DNA from 2 places in the Pseudoduganella sp. R-43 genome. Region 2 is predicted to be linked to the other one. Evidence: riboswitches for the same ligand, from Rfam matches in the RefSeq annotation. Region 2 holds a riboswitch; the other holds the start of a gene.
What was found. Region 2 has a riboswitch for glycine ahead of gcvT (glycine cleavage system aminomethyltransferase GcvT). Riboswitches for the same ligand answer to the same signal wherever they lie in the genome.
Positions count from the first base shown of each region.

Region 1: linked by a shared signal. The riboswitch ahead of ACN9M3_RS10955 (hypothetical protein) and the one ahead of gcvT (glycine cleavage system aminomethyltransferase GcvT) in region 2 are both predicted to bind glycine.

Region 1 covers NZ_CP183988.1:2,402,365-2,405,764, reverse strand. The annotation lists gene ACN9M3_RS10965 (carbohydrate ABC transporter permease) at 1-238, opposite strand, end outside; gene ACN9M3_RS10960 (ABC transporter substrate-binding protein) at 254-1,477, opposite strand; glycine riboswitch at 1,647-1,741, shown strand; gene ACN9M3_RS10955 (hypothetical protein) at 1,897-2,541, shown strand; gene ACN9M3_RS10950 (C39 family peptidase) at 2,554-3,135, shown strand; gene ACN9M3_RS10945 (tetratricopeptide repeat protein) at 3,177-3,400, opposite strand, start outside.
Region 2 covers NZ_CP183988.1:4,090,738-4,094,137, reverse strand. The annotation lists gene gcvH (glycine cleavage system protein GcvH) at 50-430, opposite strand; gene gcvT (glycine cleavage system aminomethyltransferase GcvT) at 476-1,594, opposite strand; glycine riboswitch at 1,644-1,748, opposite strand; glycine riboswitch at 1,754-1,839, opposite strand; gene ACN9M3_RS18470 (hypothetical protein) at 1,919-2,119, shown strand; gene ACN9M3_RS18465 (hypothetical protein) at 2,192-2,536, shown strand; gene ACN9M3_RS18460 (ATP-dependent Clp protease proteolytic subunit) at 2,604-3,164, shown strand; gene ACN9M3_RS18455 (hypothetical protein) at 3,231-3,398, opposite strand.

The DNA of each region.
Region 1 (3,400 bases), 1.7 Mb from region 2:
GCAGAAAGCCGATCACCATGCAGGCCAGCACGAACAGCACGCCAAACAACGCCAGGTTGTGCAGCGACAGCAGCCAGCGCTCATTGTCGAACAGGCGCTCATACTGCGCCATGCCAACCAGCTTGCTGGTCGCGATGCTGCGCGAACTGGTGAGGGATACGTAGAACGTCCAGGCGAAGGAGCCGAGGTAGCCCACGCATACCGTCAGCAACATCGGCAACAGCGCCGCATAAGACATGGCTCGACGCACCGCTCAGTTCCTCAGCGCCGCAGCAAGCGCCTTCTGCGCCTTGTCAACCGTCATCGATGTGTTCCAGTACGCGGTCAGCGCGTCCTGGACTGCACCGTTCTGGTCGGGAGTCAGGTAGATTTCGGGCGCCCCGACCTGTCGATTGCGGTCGCGCATGATGGCGGCGCCCGCGCGGGCGCAGGCGTCGAGCTGGCTGGTATCGGCATCCACACGCGGAGGCACCGAGCCTTTGAGTTTGTTGAAGCTCACCTGTGTCGCAGGCGCCAGCAGCACTTTGGTCATCAGCTTCTGTGCCTGCTGCACTACCGCCTGCTCCGAACGAGGAAAGACGAAAGCGTCGCCCTGGATCAGGTACGGCGAATTCGCGCCAAGGCCCGCGATGCAGCCGTAATCGACGCCGGGCGCCATTTTTGCATTGCTGAATTCGCCCTTGGCCCAATCCCCCATGATCTGCATGCCCGCCTTGCCGCTAACCAGCATTGCGGTCGCGTCATTCCAGTTGCGGCCCGGTGACGCGGGATCGACATAGGATTGCAGGCGCTTGAAGGCCAGCAGCACTTTGCGCACCGGTTCGGAATTGATCGCACGCTGGTCGCGATCGCGCATCACTTGCAGGTAGAGCTGGCGCCCTCCCATGTTTGCCAGCAGCGATGCGAACAGAATGTGCTCCTGCCACGCCTGCCCGCCATGCGCCAGCGGCACCAGGCCCGCGGCCTTGAGTCTATCCAGCGCGGCAAAAAGTTCGTCGACGGTTGCAGGTTCTTTTGCGATGCCGGCCTTTTTGAAGGCGGCCCTGGAATACCAGATCCAGGTCTGCATGTGGATGTTCATCGGCATCGCGTAGTAATGGCCATCGATGCGGATGGTGTTGACGATCGGTTCCGGCAGCGTGGATTCCCAGCGCTCCTGGCGTGCGACATCATCCAGTTGCACCAGCATGTCCTGGTCCACTATATCGAGGAACTGCTTGGAAATATTGAACTGCGCTGCAGCAGGCGCCTTGCCGCCAACCATGCGATTGAGGGTCACCGCGCGAGCCTGCTCGCCACCGGCAATCGCCGTATCGATCCATGTGCCGCCGGCGGCACGATAGGCACTTGCGAGCTGCTTGACGGCAGCGGATTCACCGCCTGACGTCCACCAATGGATCACTTCTGCGCTTGGCCCGGCAGCCTGCGCGGAGGTGGCGCCGAACGCCATTGCACAAGCAAATAACTGCTTAAACATCCCGTCTCCTCTGTGTGCCGCTTATTTTTGGAAACGTTACCAATTTCCCAGGCGAGTGTCAATAGAATAACAGGAAAGTCCTTCTTGGCGAAAACGCAACGTGTATCGGAAAACGATTGAAATCGAATAAATCCCTGGGATATCCTGATTTCGCTGCCGGAGCATTCCGGTCGCGCGATCGGGAGAGTTTGTCCCACCCATGGACAACGCCGAAGGAGCAAGCCGCCCCCGGAATCTCTCAGGCCAAAGGACCGGTCGCGTGTTTTCACAACTCTGAAGAGCCGCCGGCAAGGGTAAGCGCCGGCGCACCGAAGGAGCAAGCAGGCCGCCAACGCCTGTGAAACTCTCAGGTCCAGCACAGAGGGGGCAATCACCTCGCACCTCAAGAACATCTGATCAACCTTCAGAGGAGTAGTCACATGCATACGCATCGACTCTGGCTGCGCATTGCCTGCGCAGCGATGTTGGCCGCCCCGTTCCTGGCAAAAGCAGACAACGGCGCGGCATTGCAGGCCGCCAAACGCGGACTCGTACAATTCGCCGAGCACCAGCAGGCGATTCGCCCCGGCAGCGCACCGGTCGACTTCCCGCTCGATATCACGGACGTGGGCGACTTGAAGCAAGCCACGGTCGGCCACGGTTTCGAGGTCTACACCGTCGACCCGAAAGACCTGCTGGCGCGCGGCGACCTGGCATCCCTAGCCAAGCCTACCGGCGAATGGCGCTTCGTCATTTCCCTGCACGGGAAGCCCATCGGACTGGCGACTGTCCAGCGTGTGAACGGCCGTTATGAAACCGTCGCCTATGGCGCCTCCATCCTCGCAAAAGACGTGGATGCTGCGATGGCGGTTCACGGCAACAGCGCGCGTTCCAACCTGCGCTTCATCCGCATCTACCAGGCCCGCGCCGACCTGCTGGAAGTGGACCACGCCAAGTTCGCGCCGCTGCACTCGGCTCGCGAATCGCTGCTGCTTCAGAAGAACGGCAACCAGCTGGTCGACGGCACGGAATTGCTGGAGCCATTGCGCGCCGCCGTCAAAGCCAACATTGAAGCATTTCGCTAAGGAGGACCGACTATGAAAATCGCAAAAATCGTGGCCGGTGCAGCGCTGGTGCTTGCCCTGCCCTCAGCCTTCGCGCAATGGCGTACCTTGAACGTCCCGCTGGTGACGCAGGAACACAGCCAGTGGTGCTGGGCAGGCTCCAGCAAAGCGGTCCTGAACTACTACAGCCGCACACCCAGCCAATGCCAGATCGTGAACTGGGCTTACGGCATCAACTACGCCTGCGGCAACAGCACCTTCAACTGGAACAGCTACGCCAACCGGCCGAACAATATGTACGGCACGTCCGGCAGCGTGCAGAACATCCTGTACAACTGGGGCGTGCCAAACACGGCGATCAACAACTACCTGTCGTGGAATTCGGTGGTGAATGAGATCAATGGCAACCGCCCCTTCGTGATCCGCTACGGCTGGACCAATGGCGGGGGGCATATCATGGTGGGACGCGGTTACGAAACCTACAACGGAACCAACTACATCTACATCATGAACCCGTGGCCAGGCGAAGGACAGACCTACCGCACCTTTGCATCGGCAGTCAGCGCCTATGACCACAATTGGACGCACACGCAACGCATGAACGTCAGCCCTTAAACTAAAAAGCCCGCCAGCAAACGCCTGGCGGGCTTTTCATGTCAGTTGCTGCCGCCCAGTTGTTCCAGCTTGGCGGCCCACTTCTTCGACTCGTCGACGTTACGGGCTGTGCCGACGCCATTCTCGAGCAGGTAGACCAGCTTGCGGATAGCAGTAATTTCCCCCTGCTCCGCTGCCTGGCGATAATAGGTTGCGGCCTGGATGTAGTCCTTTTTCACGCCTTGCCCCATCCAGTACATGCCAGCCAGCCTGACTTGCGCTTGCG
Region 2 (3,400 bases):
GGCCAGAATGTGAAAAGGCCCGCACGCAGCGGGCCCGGTAATGCGGTAATTAGTGCGCTACGTTGCCGTAAGCAGCGGCGTCCAGCAGGCCGTTGATGGCGTTGGCGTCGCTTGGCTTGATCTTGAACAGCCAGTTCGCATAGGCGTCGGCGTTGATCGATTCAGGCGCGCCGACTACGGCGTCGTTCACGGCAACCACTTCGCCCGAGACCGGCGCGTAGATGTCGGAAGCGGCTTTCACCGATTCCACCACGGCAGCGTCGTCGCCGGCGGTGAACGATGCGCCGACTTTTGGCAGCTCGACGAACACGATGTCGCCCAGGGCGTCTTGCGCGAATTCGGTGATGCCGACGGTCACGGTGCCGTCCGTTTCAGCGCGTACCCACTCGTGGGACTCGGTGTACTTCAGGTCTGCTGGAATGTTGCTCATGTTGGCTCCAAGGCTAAGGTTATTGTTTGGTTTTGCGGGTCTGGCTTAAGCAACCAGGATTTTACCGTTACGGACGAAAGGCAGCTTCACGACGGTGGCGGCCAGCTTCTTGTCGCGGATTTCCACGTGCACGGTGTCGCCCACGTTCACGCCCATCGGCACGCGCGCCAGCGCGATGGCCTGCTGCATGGTAGGGGAGAAGGTGCCGGAGGTGATTTCGCCAGTGTCGCCGTTGGGGGCGATGACTTTCTGGTGGGCGCGCAGCACGCCGCCTTTTTCGCGCAGGATCAGGCCGACGAACTGGGCGTTCTGGCCTTTCGCTTGCAGGGCCGCCTTGCCGATGAAGTCGCGCTCGGAGACCAGGTCGATGGTCCATGCCAGGCCGGCGTCCAGCGGGTTCACGGTTTCGTCCATGTCCTGGCCGTACAGGTTCATGCCGGCTTCCAGGCGCAGGGTGTCGCGCGCGCCCAGGCCGGCCGGCTTGACGCCTGCCGCGTTCAGTGCATTCCACAGGTTTTCAGCTTGTTCCGCGGCGACACCGATTTCGAAGCCATCTTCACCGGTGTAGCCGGTGCGGGCCACCATGGCTTCGCCAAAGGCGGTGCCTGGCACCAGCGCCACGTTGAATGGCTTCATTTCAGCGGTGGCTTCCTTGGCTTGCGGGATCACTTCCCACACTTTTGCGCGGGCGTTCGGGCCTTGCACGGCGATCAGGGCCATGGCGTTGGCGCCGTCGCGGCGTTGGGTGATGGTCAGGCCGGCATTGGTGGCTTCGTTCTGCTTGTTCATCCACGCGATGTCTTTTTCCGCGGTACCGGCGTTGACCACCAGGCGGAACCACTCTTCGTTGATGAAGTAGATGATCAGGTCGTCGATGACGGTGCCTTCCGGGGTCAGCATGCAGGAGTACAGGGCCTTGCCCGATACCTGCAGCTTGTCGACGTTGTTGGCGACCAGGCCGCGCAGGAAGGAACGCACGTTGGCGCCCTTGATGTCAACCACGCACATATGGGCCACGTCGAACATGCCGACGTCGGTGCGCACGGCATGGTGCTCTTCGATCTGGGAGCCGTAGTTGACCGGCATGTCCCAGCCGCCGAAGTCGACCATGCGGGCGCCGAGGGCACGATGAGCGTTGTTGAGTGGGGTTGCTTTGAGCGTCATTGATACCTCGGGGCAGAGAATAGGGGTTAATAAACGTAAACATGAATACGCCTACCCCTCTGTCCTTGGTACCTGAGAGATAACGGGAAGGTAATCCCGCACGCCCCTTCGGTGGGCCCTGCGCCATGGCGGACCGCTCTCCAGAGTTTTAGCCCATGGGGCCCTTGTTCGGTCCTTTTGCCTGAGAGTTTCTGGGTAATGCCCCTTCGGCGCCAGCGGCAGCTGGTCTCTCCCGATCAAGACTTGCGACTATATGACAGGAGGGCAATAAAGTCAATCTTGCGGCCCCGGGGAACTTGCCGCTGGGCCGTTGGTCCAATGGTCATGAAAACGCCAAACGACGACTATGACAATCCCTGGAAAGCCGCGGTTGAACGCTATTACAGGGAATTTCTTGCCATCTTCTGCCCCTGGCTGGAGGCGGCAATCGATTGGGCCGTGAACCCGCAGTTTCACGACCAGGAATTGGGCAAAGTAAGCCGTGACGCAAGGCCAGGGCTGGCGCCCGAATTCCTTCGTTTGTGAGGCTTGGGGAACGCGTCAGTCGATTGAATTTACAACAATCAAATTGCTCGACTTCGATCCGCCGCCGAAAGAATGTACTTGCCTGAGCCGCAGAAAGCTCGCTATGAGGCGGCGTTAGGTGAGCTGGAAAGGCGGTTGAATATGCCGTACGTTAATTCCATGGTGAGGGACGCTGTCGAGCGTGGTGAGGCGCAAGGACGGGTGCGAGGACTGGAGCAAGGTTTGGAGCAAGGTTTGGAGCAAGGGCAATTGATGGGGCGACGGCAAATGTTGCTGGAGTTGCTGGAGCAGCGCTTCGGGCTACTGTCGAGCCCTTTGCGGGAGCGGATCAAGGCGGTAGTTGAGCCCGAGTTGTCACGCTGCTCGGCGAAGCTGCTGGTGGCGCGATGCCTGGAGGATGTGCTGGCTAATGACTGAGGAGGGCACGCCTGGATGGCGGTCTGCGCTAGAATGACCGGACATCCATTTACAGAGTGGAGCGACCATGAGCGAAGAAAAGCAAAAACGCGATACCGAGGCCTGGTTCACCCTGTCCGGCGACGTGAACAGCGATATGGTGCACCGCATGTTCGATGCGGTGGCGGACATGACAGAGGATGGGATCGAAACCGCCCACATCCTGATCCAGTCCAACGGCGGCTACGTGAGCGACGGCTTGTGCCTGCACAATTACCTGCGCAACTTGCCGATCAAGATCGTCACGTATAACGGCGGAGCGGTGGCTTCCATTGCCGTCATCCTGTTCCTGTCCGGCGACGAACGCTTTGCCAGCGAAACCGCGCGTTTCATGGTGCACAAGTCGCATGCAAGTGCGCCGCACGGAGCGCGGCCAGATGCGCTGCGCATCATTGTGGAAGGCTTGCAGGCGGACGACGCCCGCACCGAATCGATCTTGCGCAAACATGTCCGTCTGACCGACGAACATTGGAATATCCACGCCTATTCAGACCTGCACCTGACTGCCCAGGAAGCTGCCAAGGTCGGTCTCGTCAACGACGTGGCCGACTTCAAGCCGCCCAAGGGCAAGCGCGTAACGAACATCTGAAGCGCAATATCTGAAACGACAGGGCCTGGAAGCGAACTCCCAGGCCCCCTATGCCGCGCCCGTCATCTAGCGATTGCCGCTACGGCTGGCAGGTGTCTTCTTGTCCGTCTTGCTCTGACGGCCGGTATCGGACTGCTGGCTGGCCGGCTGGGCTCCCGAACGGGAACCCTGGTCGGCGCTTTGGCGTGTGCCCGAGCTCGAACTCTGCTTGCTGGATTTTTGCCTGGATTTCATGA